4 regions of the Parabacteroides sp. HGS0025 genome follow, and region 2 is predicted to be linked to each of the others. Evidence: riboswitches for the same ligand, from Rfam matches in the RefSeq annotation. Region 2 holds a riboswitch; each other region holds the start of a gene.

Region 1 (4,287 bases), on a different contig from region 2:
CAAAAAATATCCCGACGGGCATAAGACTTATGAGGTAAGTCCTTTGAGAAGCGACGTAGGCGGCAACCGTGTTTTCCAGGACAAAATGTACTGGTTACCGATCATGAAGTCAGAGATCGACAAGAATCCGAACCTGGTTCAGAACCCGGAATATTGATCTTACCCATAAATATACGGAAAGGCATGCCGCTCAAAAGGCAAAGCATGCCCTTTCCTATTGAATAACGAACGTTTTTATTCAAACTACAATTTAGAACAATATGAAGAAATTTCTTATTAGCCTGGCCGTTTTGCTGGCCACATCTCCGCTTTTTGCACAGGATATGGCCGTTTCCGGACCAGACAAGAACCTGACAGTCACTGTAGCGGTAGAGAAAGGATCCCCTGTCTATTCTGTTACCTATAAAGGGAAAGTCATTCTTGAAAACTCTCCGCTGGGCGTTGTTACAAACATCGGCGATTTCAGTCGGGGAATGACATTGTACGGACACGAAACCGGAAGTGTAAATGAAGAATATACATTAAACCGTTGTAAAACCTCGCAGGTTCACTATAAAGCGAACCGTCTGTCCTGTACCTTCGAAAACACCGGCCGGAAGAAGATGGATATTATTTTTCAGGTAAGCAACAATGATATCGCCTTCCGGTACGAGTTTCCTCAATATGGGCATACAGCATGTATGGTAATTGAAAAAGAAGCCACAGGCTTCGACTTTCCTTCCCATACAACTACTTTTCTGTCTTCACAGTCAGCTCCGATGATCGGTTGGGAACGTACCAAACCCAGTTACGAAGAAGAATATACATTCGACGAACCGGTAGGAATGCATTCCCAGTACGGTGCCGGATATACCTTTCCTTGCCTGTTTCATGTAGGAGACAACTGGGCTCTTGTTTCCGAATCAGGTGTAAGCAGCTTGTACTGCGGTTCGCATTTAAGCGAAGGGAGTAAAGACGGGCTTTACAGAGTTGCCTATCCTTCGCAGGAAGAGAACAACGGCAACGGAACAGCTACCCCCGGACTGGCTTTACCCGGAGCTACCCCGTGGCGGACTATCACAATAGGCGATAACCTGAAGCCGATTGTGGAAACAACCATTCCGTTCGATGTCGTAAAACCATTGTACGAACCTTCGCAGGATTATAAATTCGGTCGTTCCACCTGGAGTTGGGTAATGTGGCAGGACGAAAGCATAAACTATGACGATCAGATTAAATACATCGACCTGGCTTCTACTCTGGGATACGAATATGTACTGATCGACAACTGGTGGGATACAAAGATAGGTTACGAACGTATGGCGGAACTGATTAAATATGCCAAATCTAAAAATGTAGATGTATTCCTATGGTATAACTCCAACGGTTACTGGAGCGATGCTCCGCAAGGCCCAAAACAACGGATGTCCACTTCCGTTGCCCGCAATAAAGAGATGAAATGGCTGAAAGAACAAGGCGTGAAAGGACTAAAAGTCGATTTCTTCGGTGGCGACAAACAGGAAACCATGAAATTATATGAAGATATTCTGGTAGATGCCAACGAATACGGCCTGATGATTATATTCCACGGTTGTACACTACCCAGAGGTTGGGAACGCATGTATCCGAACTATGTCGGCAGTGAAGCAGTGCTGGCTTCCGAAAACCTTATCTTCAACCAACATTTCAATGACAACGAAGCATTCAACGCCTGTTTGCATCCGTTTATCCGTAATACGGTCGGCTGCATGGAATTCGGAGGAACTTTACTGAACAAGCGATACAACCGAAACAACGATGGCGGAACAATTCGTATCACAACAGACATATTCCAACTGGCCACCGCCGTACTTTATCAGAACCCGGTACAAAACTTTGCCATCGCACCTAACAACCTGACAGATGTTCCTGCATTCGTTATCGATTTCATGAAGCAAGTTCCGACCACCTGGGACGAGATCTGCTTCATCGACGGTTATCCCGGTAAATACTGCGTACTGGCACGACGTCATGCCGAGACATGGTACGTAGTCGGCATCAACGCAGGCAAAGAAACATTGAAACTGAAAGTAACACTCCCCATGCTGGCCGGACAAAAAGTGACAAAGTACGACGACAATAAAAACCGTTCGCCGCGTATATCAGAGTCTAATGTTAAAACAAACGGTGAGTGCCTACTTGAAATTATACCTGACGGAGGTATTATACTGGTAGGTAGTTCTCAAAAATAAATCATTTCACCTCATACGACTCTAATTAACACAACCTTAACGAATGAGCTCAATGCCAGGCCTGCATCCATCGGATAGATATAGTTTTGGTGTTGGGCTCATCTGTTTTCGGAAATTTCAAATCTTTCTTTATAAATCAATCAAAGAAACAAAATAAAGGATTACTTTTGCGCCCGATTTGGTGATACAGCTACATTCCGTACCTGTATAAAAGGGAATCCGGTTAAATGCCGGAGCAGTGCCCGCTACTGTAACACCCATTCCGAAGAAAAGCATCTCTTCATGCCACTGTTTTCGTTTGCAGGAAACGGGAAGGCGCTTTTCAGGGTGAAGCCAGGAAACCTGCCGGTCAGACATAAATAATCAAGTTTTCCCGGGGTCAGGAAAGCCTTTATTAATTCTTAGAAGAACTTCGATGAAAAAGAAAGTTTCACTTACGGCATTATTATGCTGTATGGTAGTATCTATGTTCGCTCAGATATCATTGAGCGGTAAAGTTGTCAATGCCGAAACAAACGATCCGGTGGTAGGAGCCAATATCCGTATAGACCACAGCCTGGCCGGGTGCACGACCAACGGGAAAGGAGAATTCACCATCAACAACCTGCCGGAAGGCGAACATCTGCTAAGCGTCACACATGTCAGCTTCCTTCCCCAGAAATATACTGCCAATACCGGTGAAAAAGATATCCTGATTAAAATGACCGAAAGCTATATCAACCTCGGACAGGTAGTAATAACCGGAACAGGAACACACCGCCGCATGAGCAACTCGCCCGTTCCTATCCAGGTCATTACCGCCAAAGACCTCGGTAATGCCAACGTGACCAGCCTCGAAGACGCCTTGGTCAAGCTCACTCCCAACGTCACGACCATGACGAACGGCATGGGAACGACCCTGAGCCTGAACGGGATGAACGAAGATTATATGCTACTGCTCGAAAACGGTAAACGACTGACTGGCGACGATCGCTATACCCGTATCAACATCGGGAATGTGAAACGCATCGAAATCCTAAGCGGAGCCGCTTCCGCTCTTTATGGTAGCGACGCGATCGGCGGTGTTATCAACATCATTACCGACGATGCCAAGAATACGGTCAACGTATCCAACTACACTCATTATACCAGCAAGGGACGGTTCAGCGAAAACATCAACGCAGATATCAACTCCGGCAAATTCTCTTCCTACACCTCTTACCAGCGCCGGGAAGCCGACAACTGGCAGGTGAACGACACCGACGAGAACGGATACAAGACCGGCCGCCCGATGTCGACAGGCTTCATATCCGACAATATCAGCCAGCGTTTTGCCTATAACGCAACCGACCGCCTCTCCTTCTATGTACGTGGTAATTACTACAATTACAACACACGCCGTCCGGAAACGGCTACTTATTTTAAAAAAGGTAAAAAGAAGGATGAAGACGGCAAACCGATCTACGAAGAGACGCAAGCTTATACTTACAACATGCTCCACGACACCTATACATACGGTGCCGGAGCCAAATACATGATCAATAAATCAGCCTATATAGATGCCGACTTCTTCGCCGACAACTATACATCCAAATACGACTATTTCCTGAAAAGCGGTGATTTCGAACGTGGAGACAAAGAAACCCGTAAGAAGACAAGATATTATAATGCCACCGTTAAAGGGATCTTCAAACCGAACAGCTGGAACAAGGTTTCTACCGGTATCGAATATATCAACGAGAACTTCAGCAGCGAGTCGGACAATATCAGTTTCAAGAACATGTACACATTCGCCCTATTCGCACAGGATGAAATCACCATCTTAAGGGACTTGCAGGCCGTAGTCGGTGTACGCTACCTTTATAATGAGAATTTCAAGAACTACGCGACACCGAATGTCGCCCTGATGTATAAGATCGACCACTTCAATTTCCGTGCCTCTTACGCAACAGGCTACCGCGCACCGACACTCTCCCAGCTGTATGCCACAGACGAGGCAAAAACAGCGAGCCGTTATACCATCGGCAACCCCAACCTGAAGCCGGAGAAAAGCAATTTCTTCTCTCTGAACGGAGAATACACATGCTCACGCTTCTCG
Region 2 (4,287 bases):
GGCGGCAAACCGGAACCTGCAAACGTCCCACTTCCTTCTCGTAACTTTCCAGTACTCCCCGCTTCAGCAATCCGTCCAGTATGGTGGACGAACAGCCGCTGCGTTCCAGCAATTCTTTCTTTGAGACTTCCTGTACCAATGCCGGATTCAAGGCATGGCTCAAGTCCAGAAAACAAACGAGTAAAAGCTCCTGCTTCTTTGCCCGCTTAAAATCGGCAAATGCCTCCTGCAAACGTTCTTCCGTGGCATACTCCTCCGATAAACGGATGAAGGTCTGCATCTTCGGTACAAATCCCCGTTTCATTTCCTCACTCACCATCACTGCGCCGCGTGCCATCAGGGAAGCAACCACCGGAACGACATTGCGCAGGCCGGTCTTTTTTTCCAGTTCCGACACCGTTAGCTTCAAGACACCTTTAAAGGCATCCAGGACAGCCTGTTCGTTCGGCCTCAACGGGCCATCCGCTTCGTAGTCGGCATTATAGGTAACGGCTGTTTCACTTTCCAGTTTCAGGCCGGAAGGCAGGGCGGCTTTATAGACATCGCCCAGCTTACACATGTAGTAAGAGGAAATCCATTTCCAGAAACGAAGCTGCGGCCTGCGAAGCACAGGGGTTGCATCCAGCAGGGCATAAATTTCTTTCGTTTCAAAATCCGTATCGGGCTTACGCTCGTGCACATCCATTACGATAGCCGTATAATAGCGTTTCTTGCCGAAATGAACTATTACCCGGCAACCGGGAATAACGGCTGTTTCCAGATCGGAAGGAATGCTATAGGTATAGCTATTCTCCAACGGCAGGGGTAGTATGACATCTGCATATTTCATTTACGAGGTCAAAAGTAACAAAAAAGGCCGGACTGTTAAAGCCCGGCCCTGCATATCTTTCCATCTGTTATCAGAACAAGACAGCGGCTGTGATAGACCATCCGCGGTTCTTTCCTTTCAAATCGATTTTCTTTGCGCTGTAGTTATCCGTCAGTCCCAGGCCATAGTTGATACCTACCTGCAGGTGCTTGACAAGCTCCACGCCCGCCCCGAAATTCAGACCGGCACTAAAACTCTTAGCTTCCAACTGGTCGCCTACTACATCCCATATCTTATCCCCGCCTACACGGAAACCTACATACGGCCCCGCAGCCACATACGCCTTAATGATCGGCAAGCCGAATTTCCATTTCAGGTTGACCGGCACATCGATATAATCGGTTTTAAACTCGTCCGACCCTTTCTGCGAATAAAGGACGGCAGCATCCACACCTAAACCAGCCATCGGCACCATTGCTTCAATCATCGGCCCGATCTGGAAACCGGTCACATTATCTGACTTCAGATTCTTTGGCAGATTCGTAAAATGGATAGAAGAAATATTCACCCCGCCTTTAAGCCCAAAACGAATTTGGGACTGTGCAGGAATAGCCATTAACATCATCAATGCAAATAAAACAAACCCAACAATCTTCTTCATATTCTTATTCTTTATTAAATTCAGCTACAAATAAACAGACTTTTCCCATAATAAACAAATAATCCCTGCAAACTGTTCACCCGTTAAAAAGGAAAGCATGCACCGGTTACGGAGCTCATCCCGCCAGCCGATCCATGCCTCTTTTCCTAATTATTATGGCAAAATAATTAAAAACAGATAGTTAAAAGGACAGCTATACGGAAAGTTGAAGCAAGAATAGTGAAGGCTACAAATGCCTTATCTTCTCTTCCGGCCTTTCCTCGAAGCCGTCGAAATAATATGCCTTGCAGGTCTTCTGACTTACTTCCGGATCAAGCGCCTTCCCATTCTCCTTACAGAACAGTGGCAAAAGTATTGCCTGATACGTTATGAAGCTTACAGCAGCGGGACTGTTTGGGATTTTCACCCAATTCCCTTTTAATCCTTTCCTGCGAAAACAGGATCGGAACAATGCATGATGCAAATATAGAGATATTTTTAGTACAAACAGTATCCGTACCAATAAATTTTATTTATTATGGGCACGGTATTCATCTATGGCAGCCTTTACAGAACCGTACATCAGGAGCAATCGTTGCGACTGGCCGTAACTGAGTCCCAGTTCTTCCGCCACCATACGGGTTCCCCGGTCGACCAGCTTCTGGTTGGTAAGTTGCATATTCACCATCCGGTTGCCTTTGACACGTCCCAGCTTGATCATAACGGAAGTCGATATCATGTTCAGGATCATCTTCTGCCCTGTACCGGATTTCATACGCGAACTCCCGGTTACGAACTCAGGCCCGACAATCATTTCGATGGCTACGTCGGCTTCGGCAGCCATAGGCGAATCGGGATTGCTGGATATCGAAGCGGTCAGAATCCCCTGTTCGCGTGCCTTACGTAAAGCACCGATCACATAAGGGGTCGTACCCGAGGCCGCGATACCGATCACTGTATCTTTCGTGGTGACCTGATGCTCCTGCAATTCTTCCCAACCGCGGTTAACATCATCTTCCGCATTCTCCACCGGATTGCGAAGTGCCGTATCGCCACCGGCAATCAGGCCGATCACTAAGGTGGAAGGCATACCGAAAGTAGGCGGTATTTCGGAAGCATCGAGCACTCCCAGACGGCCGCTGGTTCCGGCTCCCAAGTAAAAGATACGCCCGCCCTGTTTCATCCGGGGAACGATCTGGTTTACCAGCTTTTCAATCTGAGGGATTGTTTTTTGCACAGCCAGTGCCACCTTCCGGTCTTCTGTATTTATATCTTCCAGTAATTCGCGTACCGACTTATTTTCCAGATTATCGTATAAGGACTCTTTTTCCGTTATCTTGTCAAAGGACATATTGTATATTCGTATTATTCAGTTAGTTTCAGATATACCACTATGATACCTGATCAACCCTTCCATCGGGCTTTGAATGATCGTTCCGAGCCGGATACCCAGGTCGAAAGCAATCTCTTTCAATACCGTCTGATAGTGCCAGGCAACAGAACCGGCCAGATGAACCGGCAGATCAAAATAATCGTATTGCTTCACATTCCGGGTAAAGAATGCCAGGAAACTGCGGGTCACCAACTCCCAGACAGCAGGCTCATCCAGATGTTCCAGAATAAAAGGAGAGAAACCGGCCAGGAAACGGTTAGGGAAAGGTTGACGGTACACCCTGTCCATAATCGATGCCGGAGTCAATTCATACTGCGAAAGGAACAGTTCTTTCAAAGCCGGTGGCAACTGGTCTTTCAGGACATCGCCAATCAGCAATTTTCCCAATACGGCACCACTCCCCTCATCCCCCAGGATAAAGCCCAAAGGGGAAACATTCTTCACTATTTCCTTTCCGTCATACTGGCAGGAGTTAGACCCCGTTCCCAGAATGCAAGCGATCCCGGGACGGTCGCCACACAAAGCACGGGCGGCAGCCAGTAAGTCGCTCCCCACTTCCACCGGAACAGGCAGATGCCGACTGACGGCACGCCTGATGATTTCGTTCTTTTCCGGAAAAGCACAACCGGCTCCATAAAAATGGACGGAAGAAGGTTCTACTCCTTTCAGCCCCGGCAGCAAACCGGTTTCTATTTCTTCCAGTATCTCTTCTTCCGTCTGAAAAAAAGGGTTTGTCCCCCGCGTCTGAAAGCGAAGGATATTTTCTCCGTTCTCTACCAGACACCAATCCGTCTTGGTGGAACCGCTATCGGCTATTAATATCATATTCTCTTTTTATTACTCAATCTATCGCTCTGTCTTTCCTGCCGAACGCCGGATCTATCTTCAGGAACGCAGTCACGGCCAATGTAATCAGGCAGCATCCCATCACCCACCAGAAGAAGTTGACGTACCCCAGTTGCTCCTGCAGCCATCCGGCAATCATTCCCGGAAGCATCATACCCAAGGCCATAAAGGCGGTGCAGATAGCGTAATGAGCCGTTTTATGTTCTCCGTCCGAGAAGTAGATCAGGTACAACATATAAGCTGTAAAACCGAATCCGTAACCGAACTGTTCGATAAATACACATACATTAATAATCAGCAGGCTTTCAGGAAGCGCACTGCTCAGGTAAATAAAAACCAGATCGGGCAACGTGATTGCCAACGCCATCGGCCAAAGCCATTTCTTCAATCCGCCATGCGCCGCCACTATCCCGCCGATAATACCGCCCAACGTCAGGCCGATAATACCGATCGTGCCATACACCAGTCCGATCTCGGAAGTAGTAAGTCCCAGTCCGCCCACTTCCCGCGGATCGATCAGGAAAGGTGTCACCAGCTTAACGAGTTGCGCCTCGGGGAAACGGTAGAATAGCATAAACAGAATAGCGACCAATGCCTGTT
Region 3 (4,287 bases), on a different contig from region 2:
CGGTAGATCCCATACCACCTGTGGCACCTACCGTTACCCAAAGGTCAAAGTGGGTGGTAGAAGCTTCCGGTTCTTCGGGATCTTCCGGAGTTTCAGGTGTTTCAGGTGTTTCAGGTACTTCAGGAACTCCAGGCTTTTCGGGTTCGATCTCCGGATCATCACTCGAACAAGCATTAAAAGATAAACTAAATAATGTTGCAGTAAATGCGCAGGCAAATAATTGAAACTTTTTCATCTCATATATAATTTAATTAATGAATAATCTGAATTTACAGAAGAACGAACGTCCCGGCTTCTGAAGCATATAATTATCGTAGAGGGTATTATCAAAGAGGTTATTACATTCCAATGATATATTATACCGCTCTTTATTCCATGAATACGAAAGAACTGCGCTATGCAGATGTTGTGTCGGAATTTTCGATTTACTTTCTAATACGCCGTAACCTTCCCAGGTCAGGAAGAACCAATGGACATACTGATAGTTATATCCTACACGGATCTTACTATTCTTTTGGAACAGGTCGCGAAGGATAAAATTCAGCTCGGCGTTACTGAACAGCCAAGGGCGGTTCGGCACTTTATTATCATAAGAGATAGACGGTTTTCCGTCTGCCCTGTACTTTTGTTTATCGCGGGCATCCTGATAGCTGCAATTGACAATTGCCTGCAGGTAATCTTTCCAGTTATAACGCACTTCACCTTCAACACCCTTTATGTCTACACTGGAAACATTTTCATACTGCATCATACCTTCCGACTCTGAGACTACCGCATGGATATAATCGTTCACATCCCGGTAAAATGCATTGGCTTCATAATACAAGAGATGTCCGGGAGCCAAGCGTACGCTTCCATAAGTTCCCAGATTGACATTATTACTACTTTCCGGATTCAACTTCACATTCGGATAAATAGTTGTCCCGTTACCGAGTAACTCCCTGGCTAACGGCAGACGGACACTATGTTCAAATGAAGCTTTCAACGCCAACTCTTCCCAAAAAGAATAACGGGTACCGACACCGTAACCAACATTGTTCTTAGTCGAGGAAGAAGCTTCGCGGGAACCGGTGATCCAGTACAGGTCTTGCTGTTGAATATTCAGATGGTTGATATAGTCTTTTACGAAAAAGGTATTATCCATCTTTCCGTTGAAGAATGACTGGTTGTAAGACAAGCCCAGGATATGTTTGGCCAACACATCATTCGATGGTTCGAACTCGGTATCGATCTCATCATACCGGTCATTTCCTGTACGGCTCAACAGATAATTCAGGTTAAAAGAATGGTTCCTGTTCAGCTGGTAATCCAGGTTTGTACGGACAATGGTCAACGGACGCTTATAATGACGGAGCGAACGGTCGCGGCCGGTTATTTCATTTCGTGAACTTTCTATATAATCGCCATCCCAGTCATATTTACGGAAGGCGGTATCGACCGTCAGCGAATGATCCCAGGTATGGGAAAGGGATGCATTCAGCTTGAGGTTATTTACCAGAAAGTTATGTTTGAGGTAACGGGCAGAGAGGTTCCAGGCATCGACCTGCCGTTCCGCCATACCGTACACCTTACTCTGGATCGAGCCGGTCTGCAATTCTTTATCCACTTTGGTATAAGAGCCGGAGATAAAGAAAGCATCGGCCCATGACTTATTGACGAAGCCGACTTCCAGTTGTCCCAGTAAGGAGAAATAGTCGTCATGGAAGCGTCGGCGATTGGCTGAAATATACTTACGGTTGGCTTCATCCCATACTTCAACCCCTTTCATCATATAATCATTCTTCGAGTAATTGACCCCGATTGTCGGCTTGATGATCAAAGAGGTCTTTGGTTCGACGAATTGTGCATTCAGGTCTACTTTATGCGTATGGAAAGAACCGATACCATACGAAACATCCAGATAGTTTTTCTTATCCTGGTTGGTGATAATATTGATAGCGCCCCCCAGCGCATCAGCTCCCAAGTTGGCAGGGACAACGCCTTTATAAATTTCAATCCGGTCAATGATATTGACCGGCAAGTTCGCTAGCGAAACACCACTCCCCTTTGCATCCAACGGCATCCCGTCGATGAAGTAACGGACAGAGTTACCGGACATTCCGTTGATAGACAGGTCGAAATCGGAACCTACCCCGCCTTCTTCCCGGATCTTGATACCGGTCGTCCGGTTGACCATTTCGTTGATATTTTTCAAAGAATTGACCTGCGGTTTAATATCCAACGCATTTACGGCAAAAGCTCCTTCTTTGACTTGTTGGGTTTTGGTTTTACCATATACTTCTACGGAGTTAAGGGTTACGGAATTTTCTTCCATAACAAAATCCATCGTCCTGTTTTTACGGATATCGATTGTGGTCTTTATTGTATTATATCCCAGCAGAGTTACGATAAGCGTCTGTTTACCGGGAGTTACCGCCAGTGAATAACGTCCCTGGTCGTTGGTATAAGTACCGGCTGTCGTATTTTCGATAGCCACAGTGACCAACGGAAGCGGTGTACCGTCTTTTTCCTTCACTTCACCTGACAAAATAACCTTATTCTGTGCAGCCAGGGACACAGGAAACAAACAAATCAATAATAAAAGCACGTGCATGAAACCTCTCATTCCATCAAATTCATTAATTGTTTTACTGATGCTTCCGATGAAAGATAATAACGCACATGGATAGACAGAACTACCTGGATAAAAAGGTAAAGTCCTTACTTACATGTTTATCAGCCTTATTCCTCGAAAGCTTTAAACTAATCATTCTGGCAGGTCTTCTGACTTACTCCATCTTTGGGCGTCCTTCCCATTCATTGCGAACAGTGGATTGAGTTGTACCCAAAGACTTTGGCGGAGCTTACAGCAGCGGGTCTGTTCAGGATTCGCACCTGATTCCCTTTTCATCACTTTTCCGTAGATATGGAATTGCGACACCAAAATCGGTCACAAAGGTACAGATTATTTTGAAACAATAGTGGATTTTTTATAATTGATCGAATATTTGTATAAATGGAACAAACTATTCTTTACTTTTGTCAGCAGAATATAATTACATAACAAACCTAAAAAATATGAGCAATTCATTCAAGCCGGCAACCCTCTGTGTGCAAGGTGGCTGGCAGCCGAAAAAGGGAGAACCGCGCGTACTCCCTATCTATCAGAGTACTACATTCAAGTATGAAACCAGCGAACAGATGGCTAAATTGTTCGACCTGGAAGAAAGCGGTTACTTCTATACCCGCCTGCAAAACCCGACAAATGATGCCGTAGCATCCAAGATCGCCGCGTTGGAAGGTGGTGTTGCAGCGATGTTGACTTCTTCGGGACAGGCTGCAAACTTCTTCGCTTGTTTCAATATCTGTGAAGCTGGCGACCATATTGTAAGTGCAACCGGTATCTACGGAGGTACTTATAACTTACTGTCCGTTACATTGAAGAAACTGGGTATCGAATGTACTTTCATCGATCAGGATGCCAGCGAAGAAGAGATCGGCAAGGCTTTCCGTCCGAATACAAAGTTATTGTTTGGCGAAACGATTTCCAATCCGGGCGTAATGGTGCTGGATATTGAAAAATTTGCCCGTATCGCCCATACGCACGGCGTTCCTCTGGTTGTCGACAACACGTTTGCCACTCCGATCAACTGCCGCCCGTTTGAATGGGGTGCCGATATCGTAACGCATTCTACTACAAAATATATGGACGGACATGCTACTGCTGTCGGTGGTTGTATCGTCGACAGCGGCAACTTCGATTGGGAAGCACATGCCGACAAATACCCGGGTCTTTGCCAACCGGACGAATCTTATCATGGCCTGACTTACACAAAGACTTTCGGTAAAATGGCGTATATCACCAAGGCTACCAGCCAGTTGATGCGTGACCTGGGTTCTATCCAGTCTCCGCAAAATGCGTTCCTGCTGAACCTGGGACTGGAAACGTTACACCTGCGCATGCCGCAGCATTGTAAGAATGCGTTGGCTGTAGCTAAATGGCTTCAGAACTGCGACAAGGTTGCCTGGGTCAATTATCCAGATCTGGAAGGTAATAAGTATTACGAACTGACAAAGAAGTATCTACCGAACGGTTCTTGTGGTGTACTGTCATTCGGCCTGAAAGGTGGACGCGAGGTTGCCATCAAGTTCATGGATAGCCTAAAGCTGGCCGCTATCGTTACTCACGTAGCAGATGCACGTACTTGTGTACTTCACCCGGCAAGTCATACACACCGCCAGCTGACTGACGAGCAGTTGATGGAAGCGGGTATCGCTCCCGACCTGATCCGTTTCTCTGTCGGTATC
Region 4 (4,287 bases), on a different contig from region 2:
GGTATTTGATGACGGTAGGTCTTTGCCGTCTCACTCGTTATATCTATTGCTTTCTGAAAAGTGTAATTAGCCTGCACCTGTGCTTCCATTTTCTCAAACAAAGGGATTTCCGCCAGAAAGTTCACATCCGTTCCCCCGATAGACACCTCTCCCATATTCATCATCTTCCAGACAAACATGGTAGGAATGGCTACAATCTTATCCTTTACTCGGTTATAATACCCATCGGCCGAAAGACTAAGAAAACTGAATACGGAAAAATCACCGCTCCAGGTCAGCCCCGCATTATATTGGGTCGCTTTCTCCGGCTTCAGACTTGTATTCCCCATCCGCTGATAATAAAGGTCATTGAATGTCGGGACACGGAAAATATCTTTATAGGAAACACGAACACGCAGATTCTCTTCCGGCAGAATACGCCAGGAAGCACTGACAGCCGGGGATAAACGTTTCCGGTCGGCCGGCTGGTCACCGGTCTCTACCCGTTCAGTCATATAAGTACCCAGTAAACTGGCGGTAACGGTTAGCCGGTTGTCCCGGTATTGCCCCGCCAAATAGGTCAACGATGAGTAGCGGGTTGGAAACGGACATTTCGGTAATGTATTATCCAACGTATTAACGAAGAAATCTTCGATGAGGGAGAAGGAAAAACGATCCGACAAAGTATACAAACCGGATACGGAAGTATAATATTCACGTTGGGTATAATTGTCGATCTGTACACCGTTCTCATATTTATTATTTACATCCTTATACCGGTTCCACGCATAATTAAACTTAGCCTGCGCCTGCAATGCGAATTTTTCACTTAACTGATTCTTATAATAGGCCTGCACAAAAGCATTCTTATCCCACAAACGCTCACCTGCATAATCGTTGTATAAAACAACAGAGCCGGGTAGTCCGCGTTCGGAGTCAAAATAATATCCTTTCACCGAGAAGGTTCCGCCACGTCCTAAATCTCCCCAGAGGTTCAGTTCCGTACGCCACGATTCGATATCACTGTTATGTCGTTTCAACTTTTCCGTTTGTGATACGTTTGTTAATGTAAAAGGATAATTACCATCGGCTCGCAGGTAGTCGCCATCCAAGGAAGCCGCCCATTTCTTTCCCAACTTTTGTTCATACCGGATATAAGGATTGACCATACCGAAAGAACCGGTCTTTACCTGCGCTTTCAGATGAAACGGTTTTACCAGGAAGTCAGGACGTAGCGATTTCACACTCAACGCCCCCGCCGAAGCATACATCCGGGCTGTCTGGAAAATATCATCCGTCTGTCCGATCGACAACGAAACCATTTCGACGTTATCGAGCGAGAAGCGGCTGATATCCACCTGTCCGCTCTGGGCATCCGTGATCGTTATGCCGTCATAGCTGACAGCCGTATGCTGCGCACCCAGACTTCGCACCGAGACAGTCTTCAATCCCCCTATCCCACCGTAATCTTTCACGGTAGCACCGGAGAAGCGTTTTACCGCTTCCGAAAGATCCTGTATGCCGAGCCGTTCGATACCGGTACGATCCATCACTTGAAGAGGAGTAGCCTCGCGGGTAGTGGAAGGACGCGCCTTCTCGACCACCTCGACACCCTTCAGTTGGTGATAAGTCGTCGTATCGATCTGTTGGGCAATCGCAAACACTGACGCATGCAACCATATGCCAAACAGGCATAACATTCTTATTATGTATAAATTACGCATATATCTTTTGGTCTACCAACACCTTACCCGAGGTATTGCATACAAAACAATGGCAGGTTTTCTGACTTGTTCTCCCATGATCGGCCGCCTTCCCGAAGTCATAAAGACTCAGTGGCAACAAGATTTGCCGGGGTTACAGAACTTACAGCTACGGGTACAGTTCCGGACTTGCACCGGATTCCCTTTTACTAGCGACCAGCGAAAGCCAAACCGCTACACCATAATTCGATGGCAAAAGTACGAAATATATCGGAATAGTCGTTATACTAATGTCATTTTGATATCGGAAAAAATCAGTACCTTCGCGCCCAAATTGATTCAAGACCTACTATTCACTCATACTCGTTCCCTTGTGGGTTTAGGTTATTAGATACATTTAGAATTAAACAAAAAGATGACAGACAAAGAAGTATTGTTACTACGACGCAAATTGGATCTTTTGCTCCGTACAGGCAAATTATTGATGGAGAGTGCTGCCGATACGAACCGTATTGAACGAAACATGAAGAGGGTAGCGGCCTTTATGGGTATCCCGGAAGAAAAATTACACATCGATATCCGGTGGACGATGATCATGGTAAATGTGAGTGATGAGAAAAACTCATTCTCCAAATTCCAGAAATGCGAGAAACATGGTATTAATATGACCATGATCTCACAGATCAGTGATCTGTCGTGGCATGCCATCGAGCAGGATTATTCGCTGGACAGATATGAGGAAGAACTGGAAAAGATAGCCTGCAAACCGCGTAACTATATACCTTATCTAGTAGCTATCGGAGCAGGGTTTGCCTGTGGAGGATTCTGTAAGTTGTTCGGATGCGACTGGATCGCCTTTTTGTTTGCTTCTATTAGTGCGTTTATAGGCTTCAGGGTTCGTGCCCGTTGCATAGAGGCCGGCCTGAATGTGTATATGGCTATAGCACTCGCCGCTTTTGTTTCCACATGCCTGGCGTATGTTTCATCCTTTTCGGGGTTATCCGTTACACCATATCATCCGCTATTGGCCTGTGCCCTGTTCATCGTGCCGGGTGTACCGCTGATCAATTTCGTGGATGATATGATCGACAATCATTTGCTAGTCGGGATCACCCGTGCCGCCAATACGGCAATGATGGTCGGAGCCATGACTTTCGGTATCACATTTGCCATGCGTGTTCTTGTGATGAATGACATCGCGATCGACCATAAGTTCAGTGAACTGAGTATGGTTCCCCATGAATCCTATCTTACATATGCAATCGCAGCCGCTATTGCCGCCATGGGGTTCTCTATGATCTTCAATATCCAGCGCCGCCTGTTATGGGTGGTGGCCGTAGGAGGTATCATAGCGGTATGTACACGTAACTTCGTCAACTTCGAACTGGGTTACGGGCCTGTTATCGGTTCGTTCATGGGAAGTTTCGTAGTCAGTCTCCTTGCGGTAAAGGCAGTCCATTGGTTTCATGTACCTAACCACGTACTGACGATACCTTCCGTTATCCCGATGATTCCGGGGGTACTGATGTACCGGTCGTTACTGGCGTTTATTAATATGCACGGAGTGATTGGCGAAGTCACCAACGCTTTTGCCAACGGTATCAATTCGGCACTGATTATTCTTTGCATCTCGCTGGGAGTAGCCGTACCTAATATCTTTGCCCGCCAGTACATCGCCAAAGACCGCAAAAGGTATCTGCAGGAGGAATTGGAAAAACGCCGTCAGCGTGGTAAATTCCTGGAATGGTAAAAACAAATTGTAATAATACATAGTAAGAGGCTGTCTCATTATAACATATGGGGCAGCCTCTTACACTTTTTATACGAAACCTTCTGAAAAAGCCGAATTTTAACAAAGAAAAACAGAATAAGAATTTTCATCCTACTTTTGACTGAGACCAAAAATAATCACTTCCGGAATAAGATTTTAGCCAATTCGTCTCTGAATTGTTCCATATCAAAAAGTTATTGGTTCATTTAGGTACACATTCAAAAATAGTTTAAAGTTTAACTAAATGCAAAAAAGCCCAAAAAGTAATATCTTCGGAATTCCGGCAGGTTGTTTTCGTAATATTGCAACCTTGAAAACAGATTGTAAAGGTTAAAAAGAATTGTATGGGAGAAACAAAAGGTTACGTTTCGCAGGTTATCGGCCCGGTTGTGGACATTCACTTCGATAATGAAAAAGAAGTAAAAATAGTGCTGCCCCGCATCCATGACGCTATGGAGATAGCCCGTCCCAATGGGAAAGCGTTGATTGTCGAAGTACAACAACATATTGGGGAAAATACAGTCCGTACAGTCGCGATGGATACGACAGACGGATTGCAACGGGGAATGGAAGCCGTTTCATGCGGCTCACCTATTACTATGCCGGTCGGCGACCAGGTAAAAGGACGTTTGATGAATGTTACCGGCGATTCGATCGACGGAATGGATGAACTGGATCGGAAAGGCGCTCTCCCCATCCACCGCGAACCGCCGAAGTTTGAGGATTTGACCACCAGTAAAGATGTACTTTACACAGGTATTAAGGTCATCGACCTATTGGAACCCTATTCCAAAGGGGGTAAGATCGGACTTTTCGGAGGAGCCGGCGTAGGTA

What was found. Region 2 has a riboswitch for cobalamin ahead of HMPREF1212_RS23780 (porin family protein). Riboswitches for the same ligand answer to the same signal wherever they lie in the genome.
Region 1: it holds a riboswitch for cobalamin, as region 2 does, so the genes downstream of both, HMPREF1212_RS20425 (TonB-dependent receptor) here and HMPREF1212_RS23780 (porin family protein) in region 2, are expected to answer to the same signal.
Region 3: it holds a riboswitch for cobalamin, as region 2 does, so the genes downstream of both, HMPREF1212_RS02550 (TonB-dependent receptor) here and HMPREF1212_RS23780 (porin family protein) in region 2, are expected to answer to the same signal.
Region 4: it holds a riboswitch for cobalamin, as region 2 does, so the genes downstream of both, HMPREF1212_RS00655 (TonB-dependent receptor plug domain-containing protein) here and HMPREF1212_RS23780 (porin family protein) in region 2, are expected to answer to the same signal.

The regions. Positions count from the first base shown of each region.
Region 1 is NZ_KQ033903.1:834,687-838,973, forward strand. Features, by position in the region: gene HMPREF1212_RS20410 (RagB/SusD family nutrient uptake outer membrane protein) at 1-157, shown strand, start outside; gene HMPREF1212_RS20415 (glycoside hydrolase family 97 protein) at 261-2,210, shown strand; cobalamin riboswitch at 2,373-2,575, shown strand; gene HMPREF1212_RS20425 (TonB-dependent receptor) at 2,626-4,287, shown strand, end outside.
Region 2 is NZ_KQ033904.1:199,107-203,393, forward strand. Features, by position in the region: gene priA (replication restart helicase PriA) at 1-829, opposite strand, end outside; gene HMPREF1212_RS23780 (porin family protein) at 900-1,469, opposite strand; cobalamin riboswitch at 1,737-1,937, opposite strand; gene murQ (N-acetylmuramic acid 6-phosphate etherase) at 1,978-2,799, opposite strand; gene HMPREF1212_RS23795 (BadF/BadG/BcrA/BcrD ATPase family protein) at 2,818-3,666, opposite strand; gene HMPREF1212_RS23800 (MFS transporter) at 3,683-4,287, opposite strand, start outside.
Region 3 is NZ_KQ033902.1:724,250-728,536, reverse strand. Features, by position in the region: gene HMPREF1212_RS02555 (hypothetical protein) at 1-235, opposite strand, end outside; gene HMPREF1212_RS02550 (TonB-dependent receptor) at 248-2,605, opposite strand; cobalamin riboswitch at 2,736-2,939, opposite strand; gene HMPREF1212_RS02545 (O-acetylhomoserine aminocarboxypropyltransferase/cysteine synthase family protein) at 3,058-4,287, shown strand, end outside.
Region 4 is NZ_KQ033902.1:185,620-189,906, reverse strand. Features, by position in the region: gene HMPREF1212_RS00655 (TonB-dependent receptor plug domain-containing protein) at 1-1,703, opposite strand, end outside; cobalamin riboswitch at 1,737-1,933, opposite strand; gene HMPREF1212_RS00645 (threonine/serine exporter family protein) at 2,098-3,432, shown strand; gene atpD (F0F1 ATP synthase subunit beta) at 3,798-4,287, shown strand, end outside.